Regions from separate parts of the Kitasatospora saccharophila genome, predicted to be linked through region 1. Evidence: riboswitches for the same ligand, from Rfam matches in the RefSeq annotation. Region 1 holds a riboswitch; each other region holds the start of a gene.
The links. Region 1 has a riboswitch for cyclic di-AMP ahead of ABD345_RS28920 (M23 family metallopeptidase). Riboswitches for the same ligand answer to the same signal wherever they lie in the genome.
Positions count from the first base shown of each region.

Region 1 (4,234 bases):
CGGCGACGGTCTGCGCGAAGTCCTCGTCCAGCGACAGGTCCGGGGCGGAGACGGCGTCCTTCAGCGGGGCGAGCCCGTCCCGGTGCTCCGGCGCGGCGTGCGCGCTGGGAGCGGTGAGGGAGGCGACCACGCCGACGGCGAGCGAGGCAAAGGCGAGCATGCTGCGCTTCTTCATACCGGGTAGAACGCGGCAGGCCCCCGGGAGGTCACGGGCCTTCGCCGCCGGGCCAGTTGGCCAGCCCCTCGACCAGCACCCCGGTCAGCCGCTCCAGCGTGACGTCGGTGCCCTCGGCGAGCTGGAACGCCCCCGCCGTGGTCAACGAGGCGTACCCGTGGGCCGCCGCCCGCAGCGTCCGCACCGCGTGCACCGCCTCCGAGCCCTCCAGCCCGTAGCCGCGCAGCACCGCGAACAGCACCCCCACCAGCCGCTCGGCGGCCTCGACCAGCTCCGGGCCCGGATCCGGGTCCGGCACCTGCGGCAGCGCCGCGTACCGCCGCGGGTGCGCCAGGGCGTACCCGGCGTAGGCGGCCAGCAGGGCGCGGACCGCGCCGTCCCGGGAGTGCCCGAGGACGGCGGCGGCCAGGTGGTCGGCCAGCTCCCCGGTGGTGCGGACGGCGACCAGGCGGCGCAGTTCGGGCAGGCCGCCGGCCACGTGCTTGTACAGCGACGGGGTGGCCACCCCGGCCCTGGCGGCGACCGCGGCCAGGGTCAGCGCCTCGGCGCCGCGCTCGTCGATCAGTTCCAGGGCGTGGTCCACCACGGCGGCGGTGGAGAGTCCGGCGCGGGGCATCAGCGGGCGGTCCCGTTCTCGTCGGTCGGTCCGGCCGGGCCGTCGAGCTCGGCGAGGAAGGGCAGCAGGGCGTCGGCGACGGCCTGCGGGCGGCCGGCCATCGGGTAGTGGCCGGCGCCGGCGATCATCACCTTGCGGCCGCGCAGCGCGGCGGCCTGCCGGTCGGCGACCAGCTCCGGGTCCGGGAAGTCGGGATCCCGCTCGCCCATCAGCACCAGCGCGGGCACGTCGACCGCCGCGCACCAGCCGACCGGCGCCGAGTCGCCCTTCAGGTAGCCGCGCAGCGCCGCCTTGCGGGCCGGCTCGCGGAGCATCGCGGCCAGGCCGGCCCGGTACTCCTCGAAGTCGGCGGGCCGGGCGGCGGCCGGGTAGTAGAACTTCTGCATCGAGCCCCACAGGCCCGGGAAGGCGCTGACCAGCGGGGCGGCCAGGCCGAACAGCGCCTTCTGGAAGGCGTTCAGCGGCAGGTTCTCGATGAAGGCGTCGACCAGCACCACCCCGCCGGTCCGCTCGGGGGCGAGCGCCGCGGCCCGCACCACGGTGGCGCCGGTGTACGAGCTGCCCACCAGGACGGCGCCGCGCAGGTCCAGGTGCTCCAGCAGGGCCACCAGGTCGTCCGCGATCGCCGCCGGGGTGTGGTCGGTGAAACCGGTGGAGGACTCGCCCATGCCGCGCAGGTCCATGGTGACCACCCGGTGCCCGGCGGCCCCCAGCAGCGGGGCGAGGAAGCGGTAGACGGCCCGCCGGTCGAGCATGCCGGGCAGCAGGACGACCGGGGTGCCGGGGCCGGCGGCGTCGTCGAAGGCGATCCGGCCGCCGGGGACGTCGAGGTACCGGGTGGTGGTGCCGAGGGTGCTGTTCATCGCGGGCCTCCTGGGCGGGCGTCGTCCGGCGCTCCGGGCTCGGTGCCCGGCTCCTGCCGATAGCCATAAAGCTAAGGCTAATAGCCTTAGCCGTCAAGCCCGGCGGGTGCGCCCGTCGGCGGGCGCGCCCCGGATCCCGTCCGTCCCGGGCCCCGTCCGTCCCGGACCCTGTCCGGCTCAGATCCCGTCGGCCCGGAACGGGTCGTGCTCGGAGAGCAGCTTCTCCAGCCGGGCCTGGTCGACCCGGCTGGTGATCGCGCCCTCCTCCTGGCGGTCCCGGATCACCTTGGCCAGCGTGAACGCGGAGGTGACCTGGTAGAGCAGGCCGACGGCGAGGAAGGCGCGCATCCACGCGCTGACCGGGAGGTAGGCGACCCCCAGGGCCAGGGCGGCGGTCGCGAACGCGAAGGACGCGACGGCCTGCAGGTAGTAGGCGGACGTGGTGCGGCGGGGTACGGGAGCGGTCATGGGGCCAGGGTCCCGCCGGGGCGCGGGCAGGTCGTGAGTACGGATACTCAACTGCTCCGTCACGGTCCGTCATGGCCGGATCCGGGTGCATCGACGAACCGTCACAAATCGCCCATAGGGCGTCAGGAAACTTTCACTGCACCCAGGAAGGCGCTTGGAATCATGGGGTCCATAGGATTAACGTTTGATAACGCAGCGCGGTCGGCAACGCCGTAACCATGCGGCACCGTGCGCCACGCCTAATCCATCCGGTCCTGCCCCGCGGCAGGTCCAGGAGCCGGGGAACCACGTTCCACCGGGGTGAATCGGGACGGCCCTGGGCCCGACCGTAGGAGACCTTCCACCTCCGAACCCGTCAGCTAACCCGGTCGGCGGCAGGGAAGGAAGGAGCGCGCCCCCGTGGCGTCGACCTACACCGAGAGCACCGGCACCCAGCTGCTCGACCACCCGGTCGAGGCCGAGCCCGTCCGGCACCGGCTCCCCCGCCAGGCCCGCACCGGCGCGCCCCTGCTGGGCGTCACCGCGATGACCGCCGCGCTCGGCGCCACCGGTCTCGCCGCCGCTCCCGCCCAGGCCGCCCCCGCGCCCGCCCCGGCCCCGGTCACCGCCGCCGACGAGGTCTCCGACGACCTGCTCGCCGCCGACCCCGGACTCGCCCTCGCCGCCCGCATCCTGCAGCAGGCCGACGGGCAGCGCACCGACGCCGAGGAGTCCGCCCGGCTGGCCGCCGCCCAGGAGGCCGAGGCCAAGCGTGCCGACCGGCGGGCCGAGGCGACCACGACGGCCGCCGCACCCGGCACCGACCGCTCCGCACCCGCCCTCCCGCTCACCGGCTACCGGCTGGGCGACGGGTTCTCGCAGGCCGGCCTGCACTGGGCGCACCTGCACAACGGGCTGGACTTCGCCGCCCGCACCGGCACCCCCGTCACGGCCGTCGCCGCCGGCACCGTCACCGCCGCGGGCTGGTCCGGCACCTACGGCTACCGCGTCGTCCAGACCCTCCCCGACGGCACCGAGCTCTGGTACTGCCACCTCGCCCGGATCACCGCCGCCCCCGGCGAGGCCGCGCCCGGCACCCTCCTCGGCACCGTCGGCTCCACCGGCAGCGCCACCACCCCGCACCTCCACCTGGAGGTCCGCCTCGCCGACGGCTCCCCGGTCGACCCGCTGCCCTGGCTCCGCCACCTCGGCCTCCAGCCGTGACCGGCGGCCGCGACCGCCGGGGCCGCTGACCCCGGGACCGCGGCCGACGCCCCGGCACGACCGTCGCGCCCTCAGCTCGCCTGGCCGGTCGGCATCACGGTGACCTGCTGGAGGTTGACCCGCGGCGGCAGGGCGGCCAGGAAGCCGACCGTCCTGGCGATGTCGCCGGGGGTGAGCCACTCCATCGCCTCCTTGGAACCGTCCAGCCAGGCGAGCGCGCCCCGGTCGGTGACGTGCGACTGGAGCTCGGTGTCGACGATGCCGGGCTCGATCGCCGAGACCCGGACCCGCTTGGCGCCCAGCTCGGCCCGCAGGTGCAGCGAGAGGTGGGTGACGTACGCCTTGGTCGCGGAGTAGACGGCGAAGGTCGGGAAGAGGTTCCGCGCCGCGATCGACGAGGTGTTGACCAGGTCGGCGACCCCGCGCTCGGCCGCGGCCGCGACCAGCTGCGGGGTGAACGCGCCGATGACGTTCATCAGGCCGGACACGTTCAGGTCGATCTGGTGCTGCCACTGCTCCACGGCCAGCTCCTCGACCGGCGCCGGGAGCATCACCCCCGCGTTGTTGAACAGCAGGTCCGCGCCGCCCAGTTCGGCGGCGACCCGGTCGGCGGCGGCCCGCACCGAGACCGGGTCGGTGACGTCCGCGGCGATCGCCAGGGCGGTGCCGCCGGCCCGCCCGATCCGGTCGGACAGCGCGGCCAGCCGCTCGGCGCGGCGGGCCAGCAGGACGACCCGGGCGCCCAGCCCGGCGAGCTCCTCGGCGGTGGCCGCGCCGATGCCGCTGGAAGCGCCGGTGACCACGGCGACGCGGCCGGTCAGCGGCCGGTCGGCGGGTGCGGCGGGGGCGGCGGCGGGAGTGCTGGTGGATGCGGACATGGTGGGCCTTCTTCCGTGCGGAGCAGGGGAG
Region 1 is NZ_BAAANS010000047.1:39,221-43,454, forward strand. It holds gene ABD345_RS28900 (hypothetical protein) at 1-175, opposite strand, end outside; gene ABD345_RS28905 (TetR-like C-terminal domain-containing protein) at 207-791, opposite strand; gene ABD345_RS28910 (alpha/beta fold hydrolase) at 791-1,654, opposite strand; gene ABD345_RS28915 (YiaA/YiaB family inner membrane protein) at 1,832-2,122, opposite strand; cyclic di-AMP (ydaO/yuaA leader) riboswitch at 2,349-2,511, shown strand; gene ABD345_RS28920 (M23 family metallopeptidase) at 2,522-3,325, shown strand; gene ABD345_RS28925 (SDR family oxidoreductase) at 3,397-4,203, opposite strand.

Region 2 (4,234 bases), on a different contig from region 1:
GTACGCGGTGAAGCGCAGCCCGGCGGTGCGGGTCAGCAGGTCCCGGTCGGCCTCCTCGGCGCCCCGCGCGGACAGCGCCAGCAGCGCGTCGGCGTCCCGCTCGGCGACGGCCCGGCCGCGCAGCGACAGCACCTGGACGGCGGCCTCCCGCAGCCCGGACGGCGGCCGGTCCGGGTACGCGGCGGCGGCCGGCGGCGGCGGGCCGGGCAGCGCCCGGGGCAGCGACAGCTGGGTGGCCGCGGCGGCGGCCAGCAGCAGGGCGGCGCGTCGGGACAGCGGGGCACCGGCCCGCGGCGGCGGCCCGGGGGCCGGCGGCAGGTCGGTGACCAGGGGTTCGTCGACGAGGCTCAGACCCGCACCACCGTGTTGACCGGCATCGCGTTCACGCTCTCGTACCGGACCCGGGCGCCGGGGTAGGGCGCGTGCACGACGACGCCCCCGCCGGCGTACATGCCGACGTGGTGCCTGTCGCTGTAGAAGATCACCAGGTCTCCGGGCCGGGCTTCGGCGAGGCTCACCCGCCGGCCGGCCGAAGCCTGCGCCTGCGAGGTCCGCGGCAGGGTCACTCCGGCCTGCCGCCACGACCAGTACATCAGACCGGAGCAGTCGAAGGTGCCCGGCCCGGTGGATCCGTAGACGTACGGGGAGCCGATCTTGGAGAGCGCGGCGGCCAGCGCGGTGGCGGCGCGGTCCGAGGAGGGCGGCTGGTCGCCGAGGTCGATCCGGTCGGTGCCGCGGGTGGCGCGCCGCCGGGCCTCGTGGGCGTCGTCGGCGGCCATCCTGGCCCGCTCGGCGGGGGCGAGGCCGTTCAGCAGCTGCTGGGCCCTGGCCAGCCGCTGCCGGACGTCCTCCTTGGCGGCGGACAGCTGCCGCCGGGCCTGCTCCAGCTCGGCGAGCTTGGCGCCGGCCTCGTGCCGCCGCTCCTCCAGCCGGCGCTGCCGCTCGGCGAGCTCGCGCAGGCTCTCGGCCTGCCGGGAGGTGGCCTGTTCGAGCGAGCGGGCGCCGGTCAGGTAGCCGGAGGGGTCCTGGTCGAGCATCAGCCGGACGGTGGGGTCCACGCCCTGGGACCGGTACTGGTCGGCGGCGACGGCGGCCAGGTCGCCGCGCATCCGGTTCAGCTCCTCCTGCCCGGCGGCGACCTGGTCCTGCAGGCTGCCGGCCTCGGCCTGGAGCCGCTGCTGCCGCTCCTGGGCGGCGTTGTACTTCTCGGACGCCTGCTCGGCCTCCTCGTAGAGCTGGTCGACCTGGGTCTTGACCTCGCCGCGGCTCACCGGCTCGGCCGGGCTGAGCGGGGCGGCGGCGGCCCCTCCGACGGTCAGCCCGAGCGCGCCGGTGGCGGCGGCGGTGAGCGCCAGGGCGCGGGCCAGGCGCTGGACGCCGGGCAGCGGGGTGCGACGGTGCACGGACACGTGCGACGGCTCCGTTCTGCGGCCGGCCTCCGCCGCCGTCCGCCGTCGGACGGCCGTCCTCGCGGGGGCCCGGGGGCAGAGGTTAGCGAGTCGGATCGATCCAGTCCAAACCCCGACAGGAACGAATATTTGACCGCGAATCGGACGCCAGGACGAGAACGGCCCGGCACCCCCTGCGGGGTACCGGGCCGGAGGCCGTGCCGGACCGTCAGATCCGGACGATCCGGTTGATCGGCATGACCGTCGCCGACTCGTAGCGGACCTGCGCGCCGGTGTGCGGGGCGTGGACGATCTGCCCGTTGCCGACGTACATGCCGACGTGGTGCTGGTCGCCGTAGTAGATGATCAGGTCGCCCGGGCGGGCGTTGGCGATGTCGGTGCCCAGGTTGGTCCCGGCCCCGGCCTGCGCCTGCGAGGTGCGCGGGATCGACACGCCGGCCTGCTTGTAGGCCCACTGCATCAGGCCGGAGCAGTCGAAGGTGCTCGGACCGGCCGCGCCGTAGGAGTACCAGCTGCCGAGCTTGGAGACCGCCGCGCCGACCGCGTTGCCCGAGAAGCTGGAGGACGCCGGGGCGTTCAGCTCCACCCGGACGGTGTCGCGGGAGGCGCGCTGCGCGGCGTCGGCCTTCGCCTTGGCGTCCGCGGCGGCCTTCGCCTCGGCGGCGGCGAGCTGGTCGCGCTCCTGCTGGGTCAGCGTGTTGAGCAGCTCCTGGGCCTTGGCCAGCTTCGCCTTGACGTCGTCCTTGTCGGCCTGCAGGGCCTTGGTGGTGGTGTCCAGCTCGGCGAGCTTGGACTCGGCCTCCTTGCGCTGGGCGTCGAGCTTGGCCTGCTCGGACTTGAAGGTCTTGAGCAGGTCCGCCTGGGTGGAGCCGACCGCGTTCAGCGTGCCGGCCTCCCCGAGGAACGAGTCCGGGCTGCTGGAGAGCATCAGCTGCATGGTCTGCGGCATGCTGCCGCTGCGGTACTGCTCGGCGGCGATGCCCGCCAGGCCCTCCTGCGCGGTGGTCACCTGCTCCTGCTGCCGGGCGAGCTGGTCCTGGAGCTGGCCGACCTGCTTCTGCAGCTCCTGCTGCTTCTCGACGGAGGCGTTGAGCGCCTCCGTCTTGACCTCGGCCTGCTCGTTGAGCTGGTCGACCTGCTGCTTGACCTGGTCCTTGGTGGGCGCGGGGTCGGCGTGCGCGCCGCCCTGGGCGGACAGCGCCACGGCAGCGGCGGCGGTGGCAGTGAGAATCGAGACCCGGGCACGGCCGACGGGCTTGGGACGGCGATGGGACGCCACGAAGGCGGACTCCTTCTTCCTCACACCGCCTACCGGGTGAGCTGACGGGTTCGGGCCGGAAGAGATGTGCCCTACGACGCCTCACCGACCGCACGCGGCCGTCCCGGCGCCGATTCACCCCGGGGGAACGTGGTTCCCCGGCTCCGTTAGACAGCACCCCCGCAGGGGTATCCCCGTCGGCAGACCCGGTGTTGACGGTCTGCCCGCTGCGTCACGGACTCGGCGGCGACCCCCGCCGCCGCCCCCCTTGGGCGATCGACTCTGCGGTGGTCGAAGCACGACCCTAGTAACCGATCCGTGATCCGTTCAAATCCTTGTCGGAAAAAAATCTGATTCTGAATCAAATACCGCGAGGAATCTGACCGAACGTGATCGATTACTTACACAGAGCGTAATAATTCTCACGATACGGTCGGGAAATGCCTCGCCCGGACGTGTCGCGGATCACAGGGGGATCTCGACCCGTCCGGGCGTGTCACGATGCGTCAGTTGTCGCCCTATGGGGCGTTTGTCCGATTCTTCGGACCGTCAGACCCGGCGGATGGTGGAGATCGGCAGGGTGTCGACCTTCATCGTCTTCACCACGTCACCGGTGCGCGGGGCGTGCACCACCAGGCCGTTGCCGATGTACATGCCGACGTGGTGCCGGTCGCTGTAGTAGACGACCAGGTCGCCGGGCTGCGCGTTGTGCCAGTCGGTGCCCACGTTCACGCCGTAGCTGCCCTGCGACTGCGAGGTGCGCGGCAGCGAGACGCCGGCCTGCTTGTAGGCCCACACCATCAGGCCCGAGCAGTCGAAGGTGCTCGCACCGGTGGCGCCCCAGACGTACGGCGAGCCCTGCTTGCCGAGCGCGGCCGCCACCGCGGTCGCCGCGTAGCCGCTGGCCTGCGGCAGGGTGGACGGGTCGACCCGGGAGGCGCTGCGCGAGGCGGTGCCGCCGCTGCCCTGGAGGATCGCGGCCCGGTCCGCGGCGTTCAGCTTGGAGAGCAGCTTCTGCGCCTCGGCGAGCTTGCTGTTCACGTCGTTCTTGGCGTCGTTGAGCGCCTGGGTCTGGGTGTCCAGCTCGTGCAGGACGGCCGCGGCCTCCTGCTTCTGCTGGTCCAGGCGGCGCTGCTGGTCCTTGAGGGACTTGAGCGTCTCGGCCTGGGTGCTGGCGGCCTGGTCGAAGGAGGACGCCTTGGTCAGGTACTGGTCCGGGTCGGCGGAGAGCATCAGCTGCATCGACGGGTCGACACCGCCCTGCCGGTACTGGTCCCCGGCCACCGCCGCGAGCCCGGAGGCCAGCTCGGTCAACTGCTCCTGGCCGCGGGCCACCTGGTCCTGCAGGTCGCTGGCCTGCTTGCGCAGCTGGTCGGCCCGCTCCTTGGCGCCGTTGTACTTCTCGGCCGCCTGCTCCTGCTCCTCCAGCAGCTTGTCGACCTGCGCCTTGACCTCGTCCTTGTTCGGCTGGGCCGGGGCGGCGTGCGCGCTGGCCTGGGCCGTCAGGGCGACCGCGGTCGCGGCGGCGGCGGTGAACACGGAGATCCGCGCACGGCTCGGCTGCTTG
Region 2 is NZ_BAAANS010000035.1:46,462-50,695, forward strand. It holds gene ABD345_RS24335 (gluzincin family metallopeptidase) at 1-132, opposite strand, end outside; gene ABD345_RS24340 (C40 family peptidase) at 348-1,409, opposite strand; gene ABD345_RS24345 (C40 family peptidase) at 1,618-2,688, opposite strand; cyclic di-AMP (ydaO/yuaA leader) riboswitch at 2,699-2,854, opposite strand; gene ABD345_RS24350 (C40 family peptidase) at 3,217-4,234, opposite strand, start outside.
Region 2: it holds a riboswitch for cyclic di-AMP, as region 1 does, so the genes downstream of both, ABD345_RS24345 (C40 family peptidase) here and ABD345_RS28920 (M23 family metallopeptidase) in region 1, are expected to answer to the same signal.

Region 3 (4,234 bases), on a different contig from region 1:
CAGGCGGCGAAGTCCAGCAGCGTCCACTCGTACCTGGTCCGCGACATCAGCACGATCCGCGCGCCGGGGCCCACCCCGACCGCGAGCAGGCCGCGGGCCAGCGCCGCGACCTGCTCGGCGAACTCCCGGGCCGTCACCCCCCGCCAGGAGCCGTCCGGCCGGCGGCGGGACAGCACCACCGCCTCCGGCGCGGCCTCCGCGTTGCGGAACGGCAGGTCGCCCAGGTTCCCGCCCGCGGGCGGCGGCACCAGGTACGCGGCCCTGGCCTCGACCACCCGGTCGCCGGTGCGCAGCACCTCCACGGGCGGACGGGCGGCGCGGGCGGCACGGGCGAGGGGGTGTGCCATGAGCGAACTCCCTTGGACGGGGGTGGGGGTCCGCCCAGGGTATGTACTCGCCAGTAAACTTACTAGACGGTAAGTTACTTGACAGTTGCGGCACTTGCGCCACCAGGGGAGCGCCGTCAGGGGCAGGGCTCTCGTCGGGGCGTCAGCCCTCTTCGGGGGTGGGGGGCTTGGGGAGGAGGCGTTCGCCGTCGCGGGTGCCGCCGGTGCGGGCGATGGTGCGGCGGTCGGTGGAGAGGTAGTCGCGCAGGACCAGTTCCACCGCGTCCTGGGGGGAGGTGGTGCCGGCCCGCATCATCACTTCCAGGGCCAGGTCCGCGTCCAGCGTGATCGTCACCTTCGCCATGCCGCCGCTCCCGGTCGTCGAGCCTTCTCTCAGGGCGAGGATAGGCCGCTGCCCCCGGGGCCGACCAGGGTCCCCGGGGGCAGCGGCGGTTCACCGCTCGCGGATCAGACGCGGCCCGCGAAGTCGGGGGCCCAGTCGGCGATGGTCTCGGTGCGGACGCCGGAGCGCGGGTTCGCGGCCTCGACGTACTTGCCGTCGCCGATGTACAGCGCGACGTGGTAGACGCCCGAGTTGGCGCCGTTGTTGGACCAGAACAGCAGGTCGCCCGGCTGCAGGCTGTCCAGCGAGACGCGGGTCGAGTAGTCCGCCTGGTCGGCGGCGACGCGCGGCAGGCTGATGCCGGCCTGGCGGAACGCGGCCTGGGTCAGGCCCGAGCAGTCCCAGCCGCCGTTGCCGGTGCCGCCGTAGACGTACGCCTGGCCGAGCTTGGACAGCGCGAAGTCGATCGCCGCGGCCTTGGAGCCGGTCGCCTTGGTGGCGGTGGTCGCGGTGGTGGCGGTCGTGGTGGTGGTCGCGGTCTTCGCCGTGGTGGTGGCGGTGCTCGCGGTGCCGGTCGAGGACTTGGTGGTGGAGGACTTGGTGGTGGAGGACTTGGCGGTGGAGCCGCCGTTCTTCCAGGACGAGCCCTTGTACGAGGAGGAGGACTTGGTGGCCGGCGCGGACTGCTGCGCGGTGCTGCTGCCGCCGCCCAGCGAGAGCTGCTGACCCGGGTAGATCACGTCCGGGCCCTCGGTGAGGACCGAGCGGTTCAGGTCGTACAGCTTCTGCCAGCCGCCGTCCACGTGCTGGCTCTGCGCGATGGCGGACAGCCAGTCGCCCGCCACGACGGTGTAGCTGCCGGCCGACTGGGTGTCGGTGGCGGCCGGGGCGCTCTGCTGGGTCTGGGTCTGGGCCTGCGACTTGCCCTGCGACCAGGAGTGCTGGGACTGGCCCTTGCTGCTGCCGCTGGACTGCGACTGCGACTGCGACTGCGACTGCGAGGAGCTGCTGCTGTCCGAGCCGGTGGTGGTGGCGGTGGACGAGGACGAGGAGCCGGAGGTGTCGACCTGGGGGGCGGCGCCGCCCTTGGTCAGACCGGCCTGGACGGAGCAGACCGGCCAGGCGCCGGGGCCCTGGACGGCCAGCACCTTCTCGGCGACGGCGATCTGCTGGTCCTTGGTGGCCAGGTCGGCGCGCGAGGCGTACGCGGTGCCGCCGAACTCGGCCCAGGTGGAGGAGGTGAACTGCAGGCCACCGTAGAAGCCGTTGCCGGTGTTGATGGACCAGTTGCCGCTGGACTCGCACTGCGCGACCTTGTCCCAGGTCGCCACGGTGGCGGCGGAGGCGGTGCCGGTGGTCAGGCAGGGGATGGTGAGGCCGATGCCGACGACGCCGGTGGTGGCGATCAGTCGACGGGCTCGCTTGGCGCTGATGGGCAGCATGAAGAAGCGTTCCTCTCCCACGCCTGCGAGGTGAGCTGTCGGATTCGGGCTGGAGTTGCCCGGCCGCGCGCACCGCGTGGTGCGCCCGGCTTCACCCCAAGCCCCGTACGGCCTCTCGGCCGCCCGGGGCGACTTACCTGGTTCCCCCGCCCCTGCCGTGGTGCGTTGATGCATGAGCCGGCCCACCCGGCGGCAGGACTCGGCGTTCCGGGTGAACTGGGTTCGTGTGTCCACGAACGTGGGCAGGAGATTAAGCGGAATTAAGGATGATTCGCAAATGCCTGTGACCGCCGTCACGGTGTGCGAAATTCGCGACCAAGGAGCATTCGGCGAACTCCCGCACCGCTGACCGGGCCTGGCCGCGCGTCAGGCGATAGCTGATCTTGTGCCCGTTTTGGGCGTTATGCTGATCGGTGAGTGAATATTCGGCATATGTGATGGTTTCTCGAGAGGCATTTGTGCCCGATTTCTGATTCGTCCGGTGCGCCGGGGCCCGCGGCGGGGCCGTGGCCGAATGGTCGAACTGATGACTGACGGTACGTCAGGATGCTTAAGCGAAACGGAAGTCGCCGCTTTTCGGTGGCCGTTCTGCCTATGCTGCCCCCGACGACGCGGGGTCGCGGGCCCCGGAAGGGCGGCCGAGGTGGAACAGCAGCGGAACGGCGAGCAGCCGCCGGCGCGGCACCGGCGGCCGCTGGTCGGGCGGCGCAGGATGCTGACCTGGCTGGCGGTCGGGACGGTGACGGCGCTCGGCGGGGGAGTGGTCCTGCGGCAGTCCCTGGCGGGGGCCGACGAGCCCGCCGCGCGGCCCGCCCCGGGCGGCGGCAGCGGCAGCCCGGCGGGCCACCGGCACGGCACCGGCGCCCCGCCGCCCGCGTCCGGGAGCCCGCGACCGTCCGCGCCGCCCCCGCCACCCCCGCCGGTCGACCAGGGCGGCCGCAAGTGGTCGGACGCCGGGGGCTGGGGCGGACGGCTGCCCGGGCCCGGCAGCGCGGTGCGGATCACCGACCGGGTGGTGCTGGACGCCGACGCGAAGGTCGGCTCGCTGCTGGTGGAACCGACCGGCTCGCTGGTGTTCGCCGCGGACCGGTCGCTGACCCTGGCCAGCAGCGGCAACGTCGAGGTGCGCGGCACCCTGGCGCTCGCCCCCGACGGCGCGCACACCCACGTCCTGCGCTTCCCCGAGGTCGACGAGCGCCGCTTCGCCGGCGGCGGCATGACGGTCGTCGACACCGACACCGGCCTGTGGGTCACCGGCCAGGGCTACCTGCGGCTGGACGGCGCCCCCCGCACCGCCTGGACCCGCGCCGCCACCGCGCTGAAGCCCGGCGACAGCACGATCAAGCTGGCCGCCGCCCCCACCGGCTGGCAGCCCGGCGACGAACTGGCCGTCACCCCCACCGCGCCGCCCGACACCGACGACTTCTCCACCTCGTACGACCTGGTGACCGTCGAGCGGGTCGACGGCGCCACCGTCACGCTGACCGGCCCGCTGAAGAACGCCCACCCCCGGGTGGCGCTCGGCGGCGGCGCGACCTTCGGCGCCGAGGTGCTCAACCTCAGCCGCAACGTCCGGATCGAGGGCACCGAGAACGGCCGGGCGCACGTCCACCTCACCTCCAGCCGGCCCGCCGACGTCCGGCACGCCGCGCTGCGCTGGCTCGGGCCGCGGGCGAACGGGAAGGACAGCTGGAACGGCAAGCCGGTCACCGAGCCGGTGCTCGGCCGGTACGGGCTGCACTTCCACATGCTGCTGGACACCTCGCGCGGCACCGTGGTCGAGGGCGTGGTGGTCCGCGACACCGGCAGCCACGCCTTCGTGCCGCACGCCAGCCACGGCATCACCTTCCGCGGCTGCATCTCCCACGACACCTGGGAGGACGCGTACTGGTGGGACGGCCCGATCGACACCCGCACCCCGCAGGGCCCCTCCGACGACATCGCCTACGAGGGCTGCGTCGCCTCCCGCACCGTCTTCGAACCCAACCCGCGCGGCTACCGGCTCACCGGCTTCAGCCTCGGCGCCGGGACGGGCTCCTCGGCCCGGGACTGCGTGGCCGTCGGCGTCCAGGGCGCCACCGGCGCCTCCGGCTACGAGTGGCCGGAGACCAGCGAGGGCGTCT
Region 3 is NZ_BAAANS010000005.1:12,797-17,030, reverse strand. It holds gene ABD345_RS05350 (AMP-dependent synthetase/ligase) at 1-347, opposite strand, end outside; gene ABD345_RS05345 (hypothetical protein) at 490-690, opposite strand; gene ABD345_RS05340 (transglycosylase family protein) at 795-2,111, opposite strand; cyclic di-AMP (ydaO/yuaA leader) riboswitch at 2,117-2,286, opposite strand; gene ABD345_RS05335 (hypothetical protein) at 2,755-4,234, shown strand, end outside.
Region 3: it holds a riboswitch for cyclic di-AMP, as region 1 does, so the genes downstream of both, ABD345_RS05340 (transglycosylase family protein) here and ABD345_RS28920 (M23 family metallopeptidase) in region 1, are expected to answer to the same signal.